DNA from 2 places in the Clostridium sp. CM041 genome. Region 1 is predicted to be linked to the other one. Evidence: a T-box and tRNA genes for the amino acid it is inferred to sense, from the RefSeq annotation. Region 1 holds a T-box; the other holds one or more tRNA genes.

Evidence for each region. The T-box of region 1 lies ahead of thrS (threonine--tRNA ligase). A T-box ahead of a tRNA ligase gene usually reads a tRNA of that ligase, here a tRNA-Thr.
Region 2: it encodes a tRNA-Thr, which carries the amino acid that the T-box ahead of thrS (threonine--tRNA ligase) is inferred to sense. The anticodon was not compared.

Annotation. Positions count from the first base shown of each region.
Region 1 covers NZ_CM143648.1:1,052,082-1,061,559, reverse strand. The annotation lists gene ACWJJT_RS05065 (DUF4380 domain-containing protein) at 1-503, opposite strand, end outside; gene ACWJJT_RS05060 (endonuclease/exonuclease/phosphatase family protein) at 522-1,331, opposite strand; gene ACWJJT_RS05055 (PTS transporter subunit IIBC) at 1,333-3,000, opposite strand; T-box leader at 3,362-3,588, shown strand; gene thrS (threonine--tRNA ligase) at 3,628-5,397, shown strand; gene ACWJJT_RS05045 (YidC/Oxa1 family membrane protein insertase) at 5,517-6,161, opposite strand; gene ACWJJT_RS05040 (hypothetical protein) at 6,188-6,433, opposite strand; gene ACWJJT_RS05035 (NAD(P)H-dependent oxidoreductase) at 6,532-7,323, opposite strand; gene ACWJJT_RS05030 (ribosomal maturation YjgA family protein) at 7,487-7,864, opposite strand; gene ACWJJT_RS05025 (dicarboxylate/amino acid:cation symporter) at 8,291-9,454, shown strand.
Region 2 covers NZ_CM143648.1:2,419,250-2,428,727, reverse strand. The annotation lists gene ACWJJT_RS11340 (adenylosuccinate synthase) at 25-1,311, opposite strand; gene ACWJJT_RS11335 (NAD(P)/FAD-dependent oxidoreductase) at 1,451-2,863, opposite strand; gene ACWJJT_RS11330 (3'-5' exoribonuclease YhaM family protein) at 3,083-4,045, opposite strand; gene ACWJJT_RS11325 (C40 family peptidase) at 4,328-5,518, opposite strand; tRNA gene ACWJJT_RS11320 (tRNA-Thr) at 6,546-6,621, opposite strand; gene ACWJJT_RS11315 (TM2 domain-containing protein) at 6,641-6,967, opposite strand; gene ACWJJT_RS11310 (hypothetical protein) at 7,112-7,489, opposite strand; gene ACWJJT_RS11305 (ParM/StbA family protein) at 7,492-8,547, opposite strand; gene ACWJJT_RS11300 (replicative DNA helicase) at 8,899-9,478, opposite strand, start outside.

The sequences.
Region 1 (9,478 bases):
ATATCTATATATCCAGGAGATAATGCTTGGGTGTTACCCCAAACTGCCCATTGTACTGGTTCTTCATTTAAGTTAACTATGGTTTCATTTATAGTTATATGATTACATTTATCTTCAAATAATATTTCCCTTATAAATTTAAGACCAACAATGTTTGATATAGGACTACTTAATGTAACTACTAATGAATTTTCTAACTTAGCTATGTCGTATTCAAAAACATTTAAATCAATATCAAATATTGGAGGCCATGCCCATTTTGTTTGTGGAGCAGGCCAACCTTTATATCCTCCAAAATTAAGCCAGTTTTCTGGAATATATTCAGCTTTTATATCACCTTTAATTCCTATAAGATTCGCATTTCTATATAACACATTTAAATTTTCTGTTGAAAACTCTAAAATCCTGCCACCCTGCTCTGGGACTATAATTACTTTTATTATTCCGTTTTCAAGTATTATCTCTTGTGTGTTTTTACACTTTACTATTGAATAATTTAGCATACTCAAAACCCTTCCGTTTTAGGGGAATAACCCCAAACTTGTATCTATTTCTACTCCATAATGGTCTGACACCACGAAGCCGTTTTTGCCATTAAATATTACTTTAGAATATTTAACATCTACACAATTATTTGTTAAAATTAGATCCAGCCTTAAATCATTTTTATTTAAATCCCATCCATCTATTTTACCTTTTACAGTTATACCACAATCTTTTTCCTTAGAGAGGGTATAAGTATCCTTTATTCCTTTTTTCATTAAATAATCATAGCCTTCATTTGATGCAAAAGCGTTATTATTAAAATCTCCCATAAAGAATGTTAATCTGTCATTTTTCATATTATTAAGTAACTTATCTACTTGCTGACTGAACGGTTCTTCTTCATCTTGCCACCAGCCTAAATGACAAGAGTAGAAATCTATAATTTCGTTATTTATTCTAATTGAAGCTTTTACGACCTTTCTAGTTTTCCAAAAATCCAAGTCCTTGCTGTTGCTTATGAAAAATGAGTAAGAATCTTCTTCTATTATTTTATGTTTAGTTATAATACTTACCCCTTCTTCATATATTCCATAACCTATATGAGAAAAATCCCACAGCATTGAGTATTCTTTGCATCCTAAGTTCTCTAATTCTTTTAATAAAACTAAAGCAAAATTATCTTGTTTTATGTTATTAAAGGCTATATTTTCTTTTATAGATTGATTTACTTCTTGCAGGGCAATTACATCAAAATTTTTTTCTTTTATAGTATTTGCAATAATGCTCATCTTTTCTTTTTGGCTTTCTTCCATCCAAGAATGACAATTTAAAGTTAATAATTTCATTTTAGACTCCTAATATATCTATAATATCCGATTTTAAAACATCTGCCTTTGGTCCATATATAGCCTGTATCCCTTTACCTTTAATTATTAAGGCTAAAGCCTTATTTTTTTTCCATTCATTTTCTTCGGCAACTAATAAATTATCTTTTACTGTTACACGAAGACGGGTCATACATGCGTCCACATCTACAATATTTTCGTTTCCTCCAAGTAATTCAATAATGGTTGCAGCTTGACTTCCTTTTTTACTAGCCTCAACTTTTTGATTTACAGTAGAATCTGTTGGATTTTCCTCCATATCAATTTCATTTCCGTTACGGCCTGGAGTTGCTATATTAAATTTCTTGATCATAAATTTAGATACAACATAATTTATGCAGAAAAATACGACGGTCACCAGTACATATCTTATAAGATCACCTATAATCCCTGCTTTTACAATCATCGGTATACGTGCTACAAGCTCTATAACACCAAAACTGTGAACTCGCAGATTAAATATGTCCGCGCACATAAATGCAAAGCCTTGCATAACTGCATAAGTACCATATAATATTGGTGAAACAAACATAAACATGAATTCTAATGGTTCAGTAACACCTGTTAAGAAAACTGCAATGGCTGCTGAAAAAAATACTGATTTATATTTTGATCGTTTTTCATTTGGTACACTTTTATACATAGCAAGTGCAACACCCATTAAGGAGCCAGCTCCGCCAATCATTTGGCCAACTTTAAAACGTGCTGGATGAATTGTTGCAAGTAAGTTATTATATGCACTCATATCTCCAGCGGCTTTTAAGTTACCTAAGTCAGTAACCCATGCAAGCCAAAGCGGATCTTGTCCAAGTATAAGACTGCCTGCATTAGCTCCAGTTAATACTTTATATGCTCCACCAAGATCTGTATAATTTATTGGTATTGTAATCATATGATGAAGTCCAAAAGGTAGTAATAGACGCTCAAGCGTACCATATATAAAGGGTGAAATAAATGGTGCAGTATTTTGTGATGTTGCAATCCATTTTCCAAATCCATTTATAACTGATTGAGCAAATGGCCAAACTATTACAAATAAAAGTGCAACAACGCTGGAGCCTGCGATAACAACGAATGGTACAAATCGTTTACCATTAAAGAATGCAAGTGCATTTGGTAATTTATTATAGTTATAATACTTATTAAATAAAACTGCTCCAAGAAAACCTGATATAATACCAACAAATACTCCCATATTCAATGCTGGGGATCCAAGAACAGAAATAAAGTAATCTTTAACCAAAAGGTGCTGACCTGTTAAGGAAGTTACTGTTGCATGAGCATCCGTGAGCATCTCATTGGTAATATTAAATACATTACCAGTAATTTTATTTATTAAAATATATGCAATGAGTGCTGCAAATGCTCCACCAGCACGCTCTTTAGCCCAAGAACCACCGATAGCTACAGCAAATAGTAGCCCTAAATTAACGATTATTGCCCAACCTATGCCACCTACAACTTGAGATAACGTTTGCACAAATGAAGAATTAGGTGCTGCTATTCCTATAACTGAGCCTAATGAAATCATTAGTCCACCTGCTGGCATAACTGCGACCACCACTAATAATGCCTTACCAAATTTTTGCCAAAAATCAAATGAAATTATTTTTGATTTGTTCTTAACCATAGTCTAATTACCTCCAATATTGATTTAATGCATACGTATTTATAAAAATTTCAATACGCAATTGTATTTTTATAATAATGCTAATATGTGCAAACGTTTGCGTTATTTATTAAAGTATATTTCATAGTGAAAATATTGTCAATGAAATATTAAAATAATTTTCTAAATAAAATTGTACCCATGTTTGAACTGTATACTATGTTTCATCCAATAAATATTTTTCAAGCAAGTCATTTGCAAGAATGTTGTTGAAATTTTAGGATATAATATATAAATAATCACTTATATGTGGAATAGACATATTATAATAATTAGAACACATATTGACAATTGGAATAGGTTGGAATACAATAGTTTTAAATTAAAAACTGTGAAGAGGAAAAGTAAATAGTATACTGTTCAAAGAGAGAGAAACTCACCGGCTGAAAAGTTTCTTGAATAAGCAATATTGAAAACCACCTCTGAGTTGATTACTGAACTTAAGTAGGTAATTCCGCAAACCAGCGTTAGTGGTATTGAGTGACAGAGGTGAGTTTAAACTAAGCCTTCTGTAATTTGGGTGGAATCGCGATAAAACTCGTCCCTTATTTTGGGACGGGTTTATTATTTTTTGAAGGAGGAATATTTATGTTAAAGGTTGTAATAAAAGATGGAAGTGTAATAAATTCTAATGAAGAAGAAGGAAAAAGGGCGCTTAGACACACCACATCCCATATACTCGCTCAGGCAGTAAAGAGATTGTATCCAAATGCTAAATTGGCTATAGGTCCTGCAATAGATAATGGGTTTTATTATGACTTTGATGTGGAAGAACCCTTTACTATGGCTATACTTGAGAAAATTGAAGAAGAAATGAGAAAAATAGTTAAGGAAGATTTAAGACTCGAGAGATCAGTTATTTCCCTTCCAGAAGCTTTAAAACTTATGAAAGATAAGGATGAGATTTATAAAATAGAACTTATTAATGATTTGCCAGAGGATGAAGAACTAGTTTTCTTTAAGCAAGGAGATTTTATAGAACTCTGCGCAGGACCTCATGTACTATCAACTTCAAAGGTAAAAGCCTTTAAGCTATTATCAGTTGCAGGAGCTTACTGGAGAGGCAGCGAAAAAAATAAAATGCTTCAAAGAATATATGGAACGGCATTTGCAAGGAAAAGTGAACTTGATGAATATTTGAATATGCTTGAAGAAGCGAAGAAAAGGGATCATAGAAAACTTGGGAAAGAGCTAAAATTATTTGCTTTAATGGATGAGGGACCAGGATTTCCATTCTTTCTCCCTAATGGTGTAGTTTTAAAAAACAAATTAATTGAGTACTGGAGAGAAATTCATAAGAAGGCAGGTTATGTTGAGATAGAAACTCCTATGGTGTTAAACAAAGAACTTTGGGAAACATCTGGGCATTGGTCTCACTATAAAGAGAACATGTATACAGTCAATATAGATGAAGAAGAATTCGCTATAAAACCAATGAACTGCCCGGGAGGAATGCTTGTATATAAATCAGAAACTCACTCTTACAGGGATCTACCAATAAGAGCGGGAGAACTAGGTAAAGTGCACAGACATGAACTATCTGGAGCTTTGCACGGACTTATGAGAGTTAGAGCATTTACACAGGATGATGCTCACATATTCATGTTGCCAGAGCAGATAAAAGAAGAAATAAAGGGTGTAGTTAAACTTATAAATGAGGTTTATGGAAGGTTAGGGTTTAAATATAGAGTAGAACTTTCAACAAGACCTGAAAATTCTATGGGAAGTGATGAAGAGTGGCAATTAGCAGAAAGCTCACTTCAGGGCGCTCTCACGGAAATGAACATGGATTTTAAGATAAATGAAGGAGACGGGGCATTCTACGGACCTAAAATTGACTTTCACTTGCAAGATAGCATAGGACGGGAATGGCAATGTGGAACTATACAACTAGATTTACAGCTACCACAAAGATTTGACCTTCAATATATTGGCAGTGATGGAGAAAAGCACAGACCAATTGTTATACACAGAGTAATTTTTGGTAGTATAGAAAGATTTATTGGCATTTTGATAGAACATTTTGCAGGCAAGTTCCCAACATGGATATCACCTGTTCAAGTTAAAGTACTGCCTATATCGGAGCAGTATAATGATTATGCAAAAGATGTAGTAAATAAACTGGAAGAAAATAATATCAGAGTTAGTTTAGATGGTAGAGCAGAAAAAATAGGATATAAAATTAGAGATGCTCGAAACGAGAGGTTGCCATATATTATTGTTATTGGTGAAAAAGAAGAAAACTCAGCGAGTATATCCCTTAGAAGTAGAAAGAATGGTGATGAGGGCAATTGCTTACTTGAGGACTTTATTTCAAGAATCATACAGGAAATCGATAGTAAAAGGCTAGATGATTAATTGTAAAAAACATGAAATTTAATTGTGCCATTTCGCTTATGTTATGAATAAGTTATTCTACTGTAAATGTTAAAAATCCTGCTAATAAAATAAATTAGCAGGATTTTTTCTAACATTTATTAATTTTCAGTTTTTAAATTTCTCATATATATTCTAAAAACAAGCTCTTCTAAAAAGTTGAACACACTTGTGGTTATCAAGTATATCCCCACTGCAATTGGAGCTGCTTTAGCAACAAATAAACCAGCTACTGCCATTATTATGATATTACTCTTGCTCATTGTAGCCTGGCCTTTAATTTCTAAAAAAGTTACATATGAAAGCAGGCTTGGGGTTAAGGATACAAGCATATATATCAGTGGAACGATAAAATAACTGTCTGAGATTTTAATACTAGACACCCAAGGTATAAGATATGTACCTACGCTCACAGGGATTTTATTAAATACACTCCACATAGTCATTAATATAGGCAGTTGGAGTAGTGTTACTAAGCACCCCATCATACTTTTTGCACTTTGGACAGATTGTTTTTTAACTTCTGCTTCAAGTTTTTCTTTGTTATCTTTATATTTTTCCTTAAGTTCTTTCATTTTTATAGCAAACCTTTGCTGCTGTTGCATGGATTTTTTTTGTTTGAAAGACATTGGTGAAAGTACTAATCTTACACTTATCGTAAGTAAAACTATTGCTAGGCCCCAATCCCCAGTGAAATTAAAAATTGAATTTAATAAACTACTTAAAAAATTAAAAATGATGTTCATATTTATCCTCCTTCGAATAATTTTGGCTAAAACATCATTTCAATTTTAAAACGATCTGTATATATCCACATACCATATTTCTCATAAATAATATAATCTTCTGGAAGTATTTTCTTTATAAATCCGAGCCACTGAATTAAAATATTTCTTGCAACATTTTCTTCAGTTTTATACTTAAGATTTTTATAGGAGTATACAGTATAAGAGACTATGCTAGCAAAACATATAACTAAAAACATTAACTGAATTAAATTTATTAAGTCATAATTCAACTTACACACCTCCTCACTTGCTATTTTTAAACATTATAACATATATTATGGACAATATTACATTTGTAAAAAACAATAGGATCTTTTCATGAATATTTCTATTTCCTGTAAGTCAATTTTGTCTTTGCCCCCATCCTCTTCGCAAAGGAATATGTGATATTTCCAAAAAAACATTTATACAAAGGAAGGGGGATTTTTGTCGCATATGCAACATCAACTAGTCCAGTTTCTTTCCAATACTTATTGTCATAAAATTCACCCTCAGTTCCAGCATGGCTCATACCACGAAAAATATTATAAACCAATAAATTCACAAATGTTGGAGAATATAACTTCCCACTATCAACGTCCTTGTAGAATTTCTCAGCAACTCTTTCGCATCTTTTAGTCACTTTTTGCGGAGGTTCATACTCTCCGTAACTATTCGATATAACTGGAAGTTCATATCCACGATTAAATCCCCAACACATAAATGTTTCTCTTAAGTATTTGGTACAGCTTTTAGCGCCATTTCCACCTGCAGTGGATACCGCGAGCATCTTCTTTCTGAAAAAGCTTGGTCTATGAGTTTTAAAAGCCAAATGATCTATAAAATTCTTCATCAATGCGCTCACATGATTGCTATAGCAAGGACTCGTAATAATTGTCGCATCATTTTCTTCAATTTTATCAATAAGTTTCTGCACTTCGAAGTGATGAGGGCAACTTTTATTTCCTCTAATAAAGCATGAACTACATCCAGTACAAAAGGGGAGTCCCATTTCTTTTAAATGTACCTCGTCAAAATCTATATTTCTATCTGAAAGTTCTTGCATATGTTTTTTTACTATTTCCACAAGTGCCCAGGTATTTCCTTTATGTGCACTCCCATTGATAATTAGTATTTTCAATTAAATCATCTCCTTCGGAGCTGAAAGATTAACGACTTCAGAAGGGGATTTATACTCCCACTGAAGTCGTTAATCTTTGTTATAGTATGGAACTCCCACTTATATAAGTGGGGGACTTCCCTTCTGAAATGTCGTTAACATCACCACCTATCTAAAGGCTTATTTATAATAGTATAGTATATCTTGTGATTTTTTCCCACACAACCAAAAGTATGCTTCCAATTAGGTAGCATACAATATCTTTTATATCAAATGAAGTTCCGATAATTGTTGAAATCATTTTATTGTTTTGTAAATGTAGCAAATCTACAATATGATAATATTGACCCAATTCTACGGCTGAAGCAAAAAAGAACAGGTAAATGGGCAAAAACTTTATTGGTTTTTGTATAAACCCTCTTATGAAGCTGTACATTAAAATAACTACCAGAATATCTCCAATGTATGGTCGAATAATGGTGTCATTTATAAAAAGTGCAATAATTGTTTCAGTTATCAATAAAATAATAAAACTCAATATATACTTAATGTTTATTTTCATAAAGACCCTCTACTTTCACTCATTTACTTTAAAATAAACAGAAATACTTAAAGTGGTTTTACTCTAAGTCATTCCAATATTACGTTCATTCCTTGTTGCAAACGGCTTATATTTTCCATGATATTATATATTTATACAATGCAATTGAATAACTAGTACCTTTATTATATCGTAAAGCAAACGAATTACCATCATTTTGAATTTATTTTAATTTTAACGACATTTCAGAAGTCAAGTCTCCCACTACTATAAGTGGGAGTTATATACATTAACAAAGAGAAAACTTCAGTGAGAGTATACATATCCTTCTGAAGTCGTTAAGATTGTAGCACCGCAGGTGATGATTTAATGTTATACTTGATGATATATTAAAAATTGGAAATAAAAATACATTTTTTAACCGTAATAACGGTAGGGGGGAAAACTATGAAAAAAAAATCTAATAACTTAATTATCAAACTAATTGTCGGTGTAGCACTAGGGTTAGGTATTGGTTTAGTATGTCCAAAAAGCTTAATGGTTGTAATTGTTACCATTAAATATATACTAGGACAAATAATCTTCTTTGCTGTACCACTTATCATCATTGGATTTATAGCACCATCTATCACTAAGCTAAAACAGAATGCTACAAAAATGTTAGGTATTGCTGTTTTTATAGCTTATGTATCCTCAATTGGTGCTGCAACTATGTCAGCAATCGCTGGATATGCAATTATACCAAGTCTTTCAATAACACCTGCTACTGAGGGATTAAAAGAGCTACCTGCATTAATCTTCAAACTTGATATACCTCAAATTATGCCAGTTATGAGTGCATTAGTATTCTCTATGGTTATTGGATTAGCTGCAACATGGACAAGCGCTAAAACAATTGAAACCGCTTTAGATGAATTTCAAAACATGGTTTTAGAAATTGTTACAAGAATAGTCATTCCTATTCTTCCTGTTTTCATAGCTTCAACATTTGCGACTCTTGCTTATGAGGGATCTGTCACAAAACAACTTCCTATTTTCTTAGGTGTCGTTTTAATAGCAATTGTTGGGCATATTATCTGGCTTACTGCTTTATACGGCATTGCTGGTGTATACGCAGGTAAAAACCCTATGTCTGTTTTAAAACACTATGGTCCTGCATACTTAACAGCAGTTGGGACAATGTCTTCAGCTGCTACACTACCGGTTGCATTATCATGTGCAAAAAAATCAGATTCACTGAGACCGGATATGGTAGACTTTGGTATTCCTCTGTTTGCAAATATTCACCTTTGTGGTTCTGTTTTAACTGAAGTTTTTTTTGTTATGACTGTTTCACAAATTCTTTATGGAAAGCTTCCAAATCTTACATCTATGGTAGTATTCGTTATTCTACTTGGTATTTTCGCAATAGGTGCTCCTGGTGTTCCTGGAGGAACTGTTTTGGCTTCTTTAGGTCTTATCGTAAGCGTTTTAGGTTTCAATGAAACGGGTACTGCACTAATGATTACAATTTTTGCGTTGCAAGATAGCTTTGGTACTGCGTGTAATGTTACTGGGGATGGTGCGTTAACACTGATGCTTACAGGATATGCAAATAAACATAAATTATAAATATATTAAAAGGCCAGGCACATC
Region 2 (9,478 bases), 1.4 Mb from region 1:
TTGTATAATATGCATGTATATATGCTATATTTCAGTTAACACCATTGTTTGATCTCTTTTAGGTCCTACTGAAACTATAGAAACCTTAACTCCTGTAAATTCTTCAATTTTCTTTAAGTATATTTTTGCATTTTCAGGAAGTTCTTCATAGCTTCTTGCATCAGCTATCTTTTCATCCCAACCATTAAACTCTTCATATACTGGTTCGCATTTAGCTAAATCTTCGAGGCTCGCTGGGAAATAATCTATAACGCTACCTTCAAATTTATATCCTACACAGATTTTAATTTTTTCAAGTCCCGCTAATGTATCTATTTTAGTTACAGCAAAACTAGTAAGTCCTGAAATTCTTGCCGCAGTTTTTAATATAACAAGGTCAAGCCATCCACATCTTCTTGCTCTACCTGTTGTTACGCCAAATTCAAAGCCTTTTTCGCGGATCCATTCTCCTACTTCATCATTAAGTTCTGTTGGGAATGGTCCTTTTCCTACTCTTGTAGTATAAGCTTTCGCAACTCCTACAGCATTTGTTATCATAGTAGGTCCTATTCCTGCTCCAACACAAACTCCGCCTGCAATAGTGTTTGATGAGGTTACAAAAGGATATGAACCGTAATCTATATCAAGCAGCGTTCCTTGTGCTCCTTCAAATAAAACATTTTTTCCAGACTTTATTGAATCATAAACTTTAACTGATATATCTTTTACAAAAGGTCTCATTCTTTCTGCATACTCTAAATATTCTGTATATATTTTATCAAAATCTAAAGCTTTTCCACCCAAAACTTTTGTTATTATATCATTCTTCATTGCTAGACTAGTTTTAAGCTTTTCTTTAAAAACATCTTTTTTCATTAAGTCACAAACTCTGATTCCACTTCTTTCAAACTTGTCAGTGTAACAAGGGCCTATCCCTTTTTTTGTAGTTCCAATATCATTTTTACCTCTAGCTATTTCGTATAAATTATCTAGCTCTTTATGGTATGGCATTATAAGCTGTGATCTATCACTAATTATTAATCTTTCTGGAGTTATTTTTTCGCCTAGCGCTTCTAAGTAGTCAATTTCTATAAATAACGCCTCTGGGTCTACAACCACACCATTACCTATTACATTCAATTTATCTTTATATAATATTCCTGATGGTATTAAGTGAAGTTTATATTCCTTTTCTCCTACAACTACGGTATGACCTGCATTATTTCCGCCTTGGAACCTGACTACAACGTCTGCCCCCTCAGCAAGATAATCTGTCATCTTACCTTTACCTTCATCTCCCCACTGGGCTCCTAAAACTATAAATGCTGACATATAAATTCCTCGCTTTCTTTCAGTTCACAATAAAATTTCTTAACTACTAGTATTAAGAAATTTTATTGTCTTCTATGTTTACTTCATGTTGAATTATACACTTTTAATATTCATATAACCAATTATTTAGATTAAATTTTTAGTCTTCTTTTTGAGCTATGTCTCTTGCTACTACGATTCCTGTTGTAGATGCTTGCATTAGACCTCTAGTTATCCCTGCTCCATCCCCTATTGTATATAAATTTCTAACAGATGTTTCAAACTTATCATTTGTACTAATCTTACTAGAATAAAACTTCACCTCAACTCCATATAGCAATGTGTTTTTGCTATATAAACCTGGTGCTATCTTGTCAAAAGCCTTTAATGCTTCCACAATAGACGTTAAGTGCCTTTGTGGTAATACAAAGCTTAAATCACCTGGTACTGCTGATTTTAAAGTAGGCGTCGTAGTTGATTTACCTAATCTGTCATAATCTGTTCTTCTTCCTTTTAGTAAATCCCCGAGTCTTTGAACCATTATCCCTCCGCCAGTTAACATATTACCTAGCTGGGCTATATATTTTCCGTACCCTATAGGTTGATTAAATGGCTCTGTGAAAGTAGTAGATACAAGCATCGCAAAATTTGTATTAGTTGTTCTAAGCTTTTGGTCGGAGTAACTATGACCATTTACAACTGCAATCGTGTTATCATCATAATATTCTGCTGACACTACTCCCCCCGGGTTCATGCAAAAGGTCCTAACCTTGTTATCAAAAGTATCTGAATAATATACTAATTTTGCTTCATATAAGTCCTTTGTCAGATGATCCATAACAGAATTAGGCACCTCAATTCTTACTCCAATATCTACTGCATTATTAGTAACCACAATATTATGTTTTTTAGCTTCATTTGAAGCCCATTCCGCCCCACCTCTACCCGGTGCTGCTACAATATACTTTGCATTAACCTTAAACACACCATCTTTATTCTTTAATAATACTCCAGTAGCCTTATTATCTTCTATTAATATTTCTTCCACTTCGCTAAGTTCCATAAATTCTGTATTTGTATTATCCACTAAATGATGGTACATAGATTTTAAAACTTCATAGGCAAGTTCTGTTCCTAAATGCCTTACTGGACATTCAACAAGACGAATATTATGCTTACTTGCTTCATATTTAACTTCGTCAACCTTGTCACTATTAATCCCATATACCTTCTCATTTGCTCCAAATTTTATATATATATCATCGCAATACTTTATTAATTTTTTTGATTCGTCTTCAGAAAAATATTCGAGAAGTCTCCCCCCCACCTCTGGGCTTAGAGAAAGCTTACCATCTGAAAAAGCTCCAGCACCTGACCAACCAAACGTTATCCCACAAGGATTACATTTAACACACTTTCCTGTGTCTCTAGCTGGACATTTTCTTTTTTCTATATTTCTTCCCTTATCAACTATAAGTACACTAAGTTCAGGTTTTTTATTAGAAATTTCTAGTGCCGTAAATATGCCTGCTGGGCCAGCTCCTACAATAACTACATCATAAAAATTTTTCATTTCATATTCCTCCTTGTATTACTCTATAGGAAATAAAAACTATCAATTGTTGCCATGCTACTTAATGATATCAGAGCAGTATAACCCAGTCAATATAAAATGCGAATATTAATAAATTATTTCAATTAATAGTTCGTATATACATTATTTATCTAAATAAAAAATACACTTACCCATATTGAATAACTGTATTTTTCTGTTACCTAATCTTCCTTAAGACTATTTATTAACAAAACTCTTATAAACATTTATATTATCTAGAGACCTTATTCTTTCTGAAAATTTGCCTTCCTTTGTATCTCCTAAAGCTTTATTCATATCATACATTCTTGCATCCATTATATCTAAATGATGTAGCATTTCCGCTTCTGGTATCATAGGTTTTTTAGGGCTTCCATATTCTGCTTCATAATGATGAGCTAGCACCATATGCTGTAACAACATAGATACTTCAGTATCTGCTTTAACCTCAAGACTCGCCGTTTCTATCATTTTAATTCCTTGAACTATATGACCTAAAAGTTGACCCTCTACTGAATACTCGCTTACAATTCCAAGTTCACTAGCATTCATTTCATATATTTTACCAATATCATGAAGTATTATACCTGCATATAGCAAATCTGTATTTAGAAAGGTGTAAATTTCGCTTAATTTTTCTCCTGCCTTAAGCATGGTGATTGTGTGATATAACAGACCCGATCTTATTGAGTGATGGTTAGACTTCGCAGCTGGATAATGCATTAGCTTTTTCTCATTATGCCCTAAAATATTGGTAACTATATTTTGAATATCTATATTTTTGATTTTAGATAAATAATTTAAAATATTATCATACATTTTTTCCGGTGAATACGGCGCCACTGCAACATAATCACAAATGTTTACTTCATCTTTTTCCTCAGTTAGTCTTATTGCTTCAACTTTTAATTGAAGCTTTCCTCTCCACTCATTTACTGTGCCCTTAATTTTCACTAAGATGCTTTGTTTAAATGTATCTTCTAATTTTTCATTCCATTCCCAAAGTTTTGCATTTATATCGCCGGTGGCATCTCCTAAATTAAAATCCAAATATTTATTTGTGTTACTATTGTTAGAAACCTTGCTATCTACAGATTTTATAACATAAAAACCTTCAATCCTATCACCTTTCTTCATTCCACTTATCTTCTTCATTTCCATATTTATCTCCTTATATTGTAATAAACTTATTATATCTAATACATTATGCCGATACAAGTGCTTAATATCTATATGTCAATCAATTAAATTACATAACTTTAATATATATTTTAATTATACATCAATATTGTTTATAAATTTTAGAAATCTTTAAGTTAAGAAATATTTTTAAATTCACTTTTTTAATTATGATAAATTGGATATAAAAAATGAATGTATGATTTAATAAAAATCATACATTCATCTATAATATTAATTATTCCTGGTTTATATTAAATATACTTATTTTACTACTCTTTTTCCTATTATAAAATTACTTTTATAATATCCAGTTAATTCAGATATTTTTACAACATCACCAGTTTTGGGAGATTGTATAAATTTATTATTACCAATATATATTCCCGCGTGAGATGCTTGGGAAGGCGATGCTGGATTTGTCCTAAAGAATACCAAATCACCTTTTTTGAGACTATTTATATTAACTGAGGTACCTACATTTATTTGGTCCATAGTCGTTCTAGGTAGATTTATACCTATGTTTTTATAAGCATATTGTATAAGACCTGAACAATCAAAACCACCACTTACATATTTGCCATTAGAATTAAACTTCGCTGGTGTTGTACCACCCCATAAGTATGGCATTCCTAAAAACGTGTTTAATTGTGAGATTAAACTCTCTATATTTTTTGTTGCAGTACCTTGTTGTCCATTTGAGTCATTTTCTATGACATCACCTCTACTTGGAGTGTCATTACCTAGGCTTACGTAAGTTTTAGCTATATATCCCCATTGTCCATTATACTTGATTTTATAAAAATCATTTTGTGTTCCATACAAATCCACTTTTGCATTTATTTTTATTGTGCCCATGATATTATTACCCATAGACGACGTTTTTCTTACATTTAAACTTGATGCTGTAATATTACCACTTCCAGTAATCACACTGCTTGTACTATCTGTATTTGTGCTTGTGTTTGTATCCTGTGCTGTTGCGGCCTTCACATATTGCTCACTTACATAACCTGTTTTGCCACCATAATTTATCTTACAAAATCCGTTTGATTTTTCATACATTGTCACTTTAGTTCCGCGTGTAATAACATTAGCAACAGAATAATTTATCCCGAATCCTGTTCTTACATTTAAATAATCTGTTGTTATTGTTCCTGTCGTCCCTGCTCCATTTGCTGTACTTGTAGAACCAGACGTATTTGCCGATATTTTTATATATGAGCTATGTACATATCCAGTTTGTCCTTTATAATTTATTTTATAGAACTCCCCTTCTTTACCAAGTGTCTCTACCTTCGTATCTCTTGCAAGAGAAGCTATAATTGATGATGAAATTGATGATTTTTGCCTGACATGTAATGAACTTGCGGTCACTGTTCCATTATCAGCGAATACAACATGTGAACCCGCCATAGTTAATAACATGGCTATAAAAGCTACTCTTTTTTTCATATGCTTACCTCCTATATTTTAAATGAATAAAAATTATAGAAATATATAAATTATTTCTAATGTAAATTCTTTTCTCCTAGAGATTTACTTGCATTTTTGTTCTCTGCAATATTTTCTAGAAAATATTTTGGAAATTTAGCTTACTACTTATTATAACTAGTACTTTTCATATTTTTACATCAATCTTCCCCTTTAATTTAAGACTATTACTAATGTCACAAATTTTTCCTTTTTTTGTACAATACCATTGTAACAGAAAATAATAATTTTTTATATAATATAATTTATAAAAAACCACTGATTATCATGACTTTTACCTGTATCTTACTTATTAGGTCAAATAAAACGAGGATATAATTATACAAATAATAAGACTCCTCCTTGAAAATATTCTGAAATAAATGATACACTAAAAAAGTAGTTAAGATATAACTCTCAACTACTTTTTACTATCCTTTTAAATTATAATCCTCGATGCTTAAACGTCGTTAAATCATCACCTGTGGTGCTGCAACAGCTACAAAGGAGCTGCATTAACGACTTCAGAAGGACGTTTATACTCCCTTTGAAGTTTTCTCTTTGTTATGGTATGTAATTCCCACTTATAGAAGTGGGAGACTTTCCTTCTGAAATGTCGTTAAAAGTTCTTGCCACAAGCAACAACTCGTTTGTTACCTTTTATTAATTTACTTTTATCTATTCCAACTTTCACTTTTATCTTTTTCATTTATATTCAACCTCACCTTATATATAATTACACTTCTAGTGCTAATAAAACATGATCGTTTCCTCTTATTTGTTCTGTCTATCAGTATTATTACCCAATATTTGTAATATTAATCAATCTATTAAATATAAAAGCCTGGAGATAAATTTCTCTACCCTCAAGCTATGTTTTACTATATTTCCATTCATTTACTATTCCACTTTATAAATCACTGTCTGTCTACTTTACTATGCTGAACGCACAAAAAAGCACCAGCAGTTATGCCAGTGCTAAAAAATATTTGTTTCCATATTACAAACTTGGAGCTGAAAAAGGGGATCGAACCCTCGACCTACGCGTTACGAGTGCGTTACTCTACCAACTGAGCTATTTCAGCATACACAAAACAATTTAAACTAATACCTATACATATTTTTATTTAGTTGAAGCCCATTTATATCTTTAAATGAATTAGTAGCAATCATAATAATATCAACTAATACCCATATTCCAAAACCACCAAAGGTTAAAATCATTAAAATTCCCGTACCTATTTTACCTACATAAAATCTATGAATACCAAATACCCCAAGAAAAATACACATCAATAAAGCAACTAACCAGTTTTTTTCACTAATAATCTGTTCACCAGTCGTATTAGGTTGAATTAATAAATTAATCCCACATATTTTACAAAAATTAGAGCTATCTTCATTTTGAGATCCACAACTAGGACAGAACATTAAATCACCCTTTTTAGCTTACTTTGAATGCCTTTCTTACATTTTATCATATATGGTATCATTTTACTATACGTATAGGATAAGTGTTTTTAAAATAATTATGATTCTTAAAGTAAAAAGGAGTGACGAAAACGCCACTCCAAGCTATAACGACATATCTTTCACACAATTAAGTTTTTTCATATACTCGCTTTCAACAGAATCTATATCCCTCTCATTTGATTTTTTAACAAAAACGTCATTGTTAATTTGTGGAATTGAATTTGGCATAGCACCTTTAAAAAGCTCTCCAACTATATTACCTATATAATTTTTAACTTCAGGGTTATCTAAAATATTTGCAATATCTACTGTATCTAGCTTCTTAACTTTATTGCCGTAGTCCCTGTAAAATCTCAGGGCCTGCTTTATAAGTTTAGAATTATTAATACCTTTCTTCTCCATATTGCTCACATAATTAATTAAGTCTTTATCTGTTTCCTCTCCTAGATTTGATGATACAGTTTTACGGAGTGCTCCCATAATTATTGACCTGCTACTGTAGTTGCAGCAACTTCTTTATTTCCATCTAAGTATTCAAGCACTAGCAATTCTTTATATCTTTCAGCGAACAGTATAGAATTTGCACATTGAGGGTTTTTATTGTCTATGAGCTTTGGCTCAGTTTTTATGAACTCTGTTTGTAAATATTCTAGTAGTAACCTTGAAGGTCCGCCTATTATTCTTATATCTTTACAAGTATTCGGTTTAAAAGAGCTATTAATTGAACTTATTGCTTTCTCCACATATGGTCTTAACACTAAATCTTTAATGTCTTTTAATACATTTGCTTCCCCAAAAGGTAATTCGTCATCTTCTAAATATTCGATAGCATCTGATATATCATAATTACCATCAGATCCGTCAGCAGAGTTGAACTTAGTGAGTAATGCTTCTATCGTTGGCTCAAACCCATGTTGTGCAAAACTGCTAGCCTTAGTCATTCCAAGCACCTTGTTACCAAATTCATCTTTCTCATATTTCCAATGAGATACATCTAAAGTACCACCACCAAAGTCAAGTAATAACATAGGATAGGTAAATGTTTCCATTGTTTCAGCGCTTAATGTACCTCCTTGTTTAAATACTTGTACATCTAATATTTCTATATCATATGTTATATTATTTATTGTTATAGATTGCTTTTCCATCTTCTTTATTTCATTTTTAAGTGGACTGCTGTGATCTATATAATATTCTGCGGGAAGTCCCACAGCGAGTCTTACCTTTATTTTAGTTTCCCCTTTAAAACTTAGTGCAATAGCGTTAAGCAGGTTTAACTTATAATGATCGGACATATATTTGTTAGATTCCATGTTAAGCTTGCCTTCTTTATTACCTACGGTGTATAACTTTCCATTCCAAGTGATGTTACTTATTCCAGTAGCCCTAGAACCATGTTTGCTTACAGCAGACACTCTACTAGCAAAAATTACATTGGTACTTGTTTTTGTAAATGTATTTCCTATGTCAACAGTTAGTACAGATTCTAACTCTTTCTTTAATATAGGATATTTTTTTGATATTTCTGTTAAGTTCATTTATTTTCCCTCCTAAATTTTTCTAATTATTTCTTATTGGTATATATTCTATATTATGTATTAATATCCTTCTTTTGTAATGACATATTTATAAATATATTTATAAACCTATTTATAGATGTTTATCTACATACTTGTAAATATATAAATAGATTTATATATTTATATATTTATTTACAAATGTAAACATATATATATCTACATTAAAGAATATATCCTTAATAGCTCACTAGTCATATCAACCTCTCCCACAATATATACTCAAATAAAAATAGGATAACAAAATTTTTAAATTTTGTTATCCTATCATAATTTATCTAGCTTAGTAGATAAATCTACTTTAATGTATTCTTACTCTCTATGAATTACATCAAGTCTTGCAAATTTACTGAATTGGCCTATCCATGCAAGTTTTACTGTGCCTATAGGACCATTCCTTTGTTTTGCTATTATAAGTTCTGCTACATTTTTATCTTCCGTTTCCTCATTATAATACTCATCTCTATATAAGAACATAACAAGGTCAGCATCCTGCTCAATAGAACCTGACTCTCTAAGATCAGATAACATAGGCCTATGGTCTGTTCTTTGCTCTGGCGCACGCGATAGCTGTGATAATGCTATAACAGGGCACTGCATCTCCTTCGCAAGAGCTTTAATAGATCTTGATATTTCTGATACTTCTTGTTGTCTGCTTTCTGTATTGCTACCAGTCATAAGTTGAAGATAATCTATAACTATAAGATCTATGCCATGCTCCATTTTTAATTTTCTACATTTTGAACGCATATCCATAACAGAAGTTCCTGCTGTATCATCAATGAATATTTTAGCAGCAGCAAGCGGTCCGGATGCTTTTGCTATATTTTCCCAGTCCCTATCTTCCAAATCACCATGTCTGAGCTTTGACATGTCAACATTTGCTTCTGAA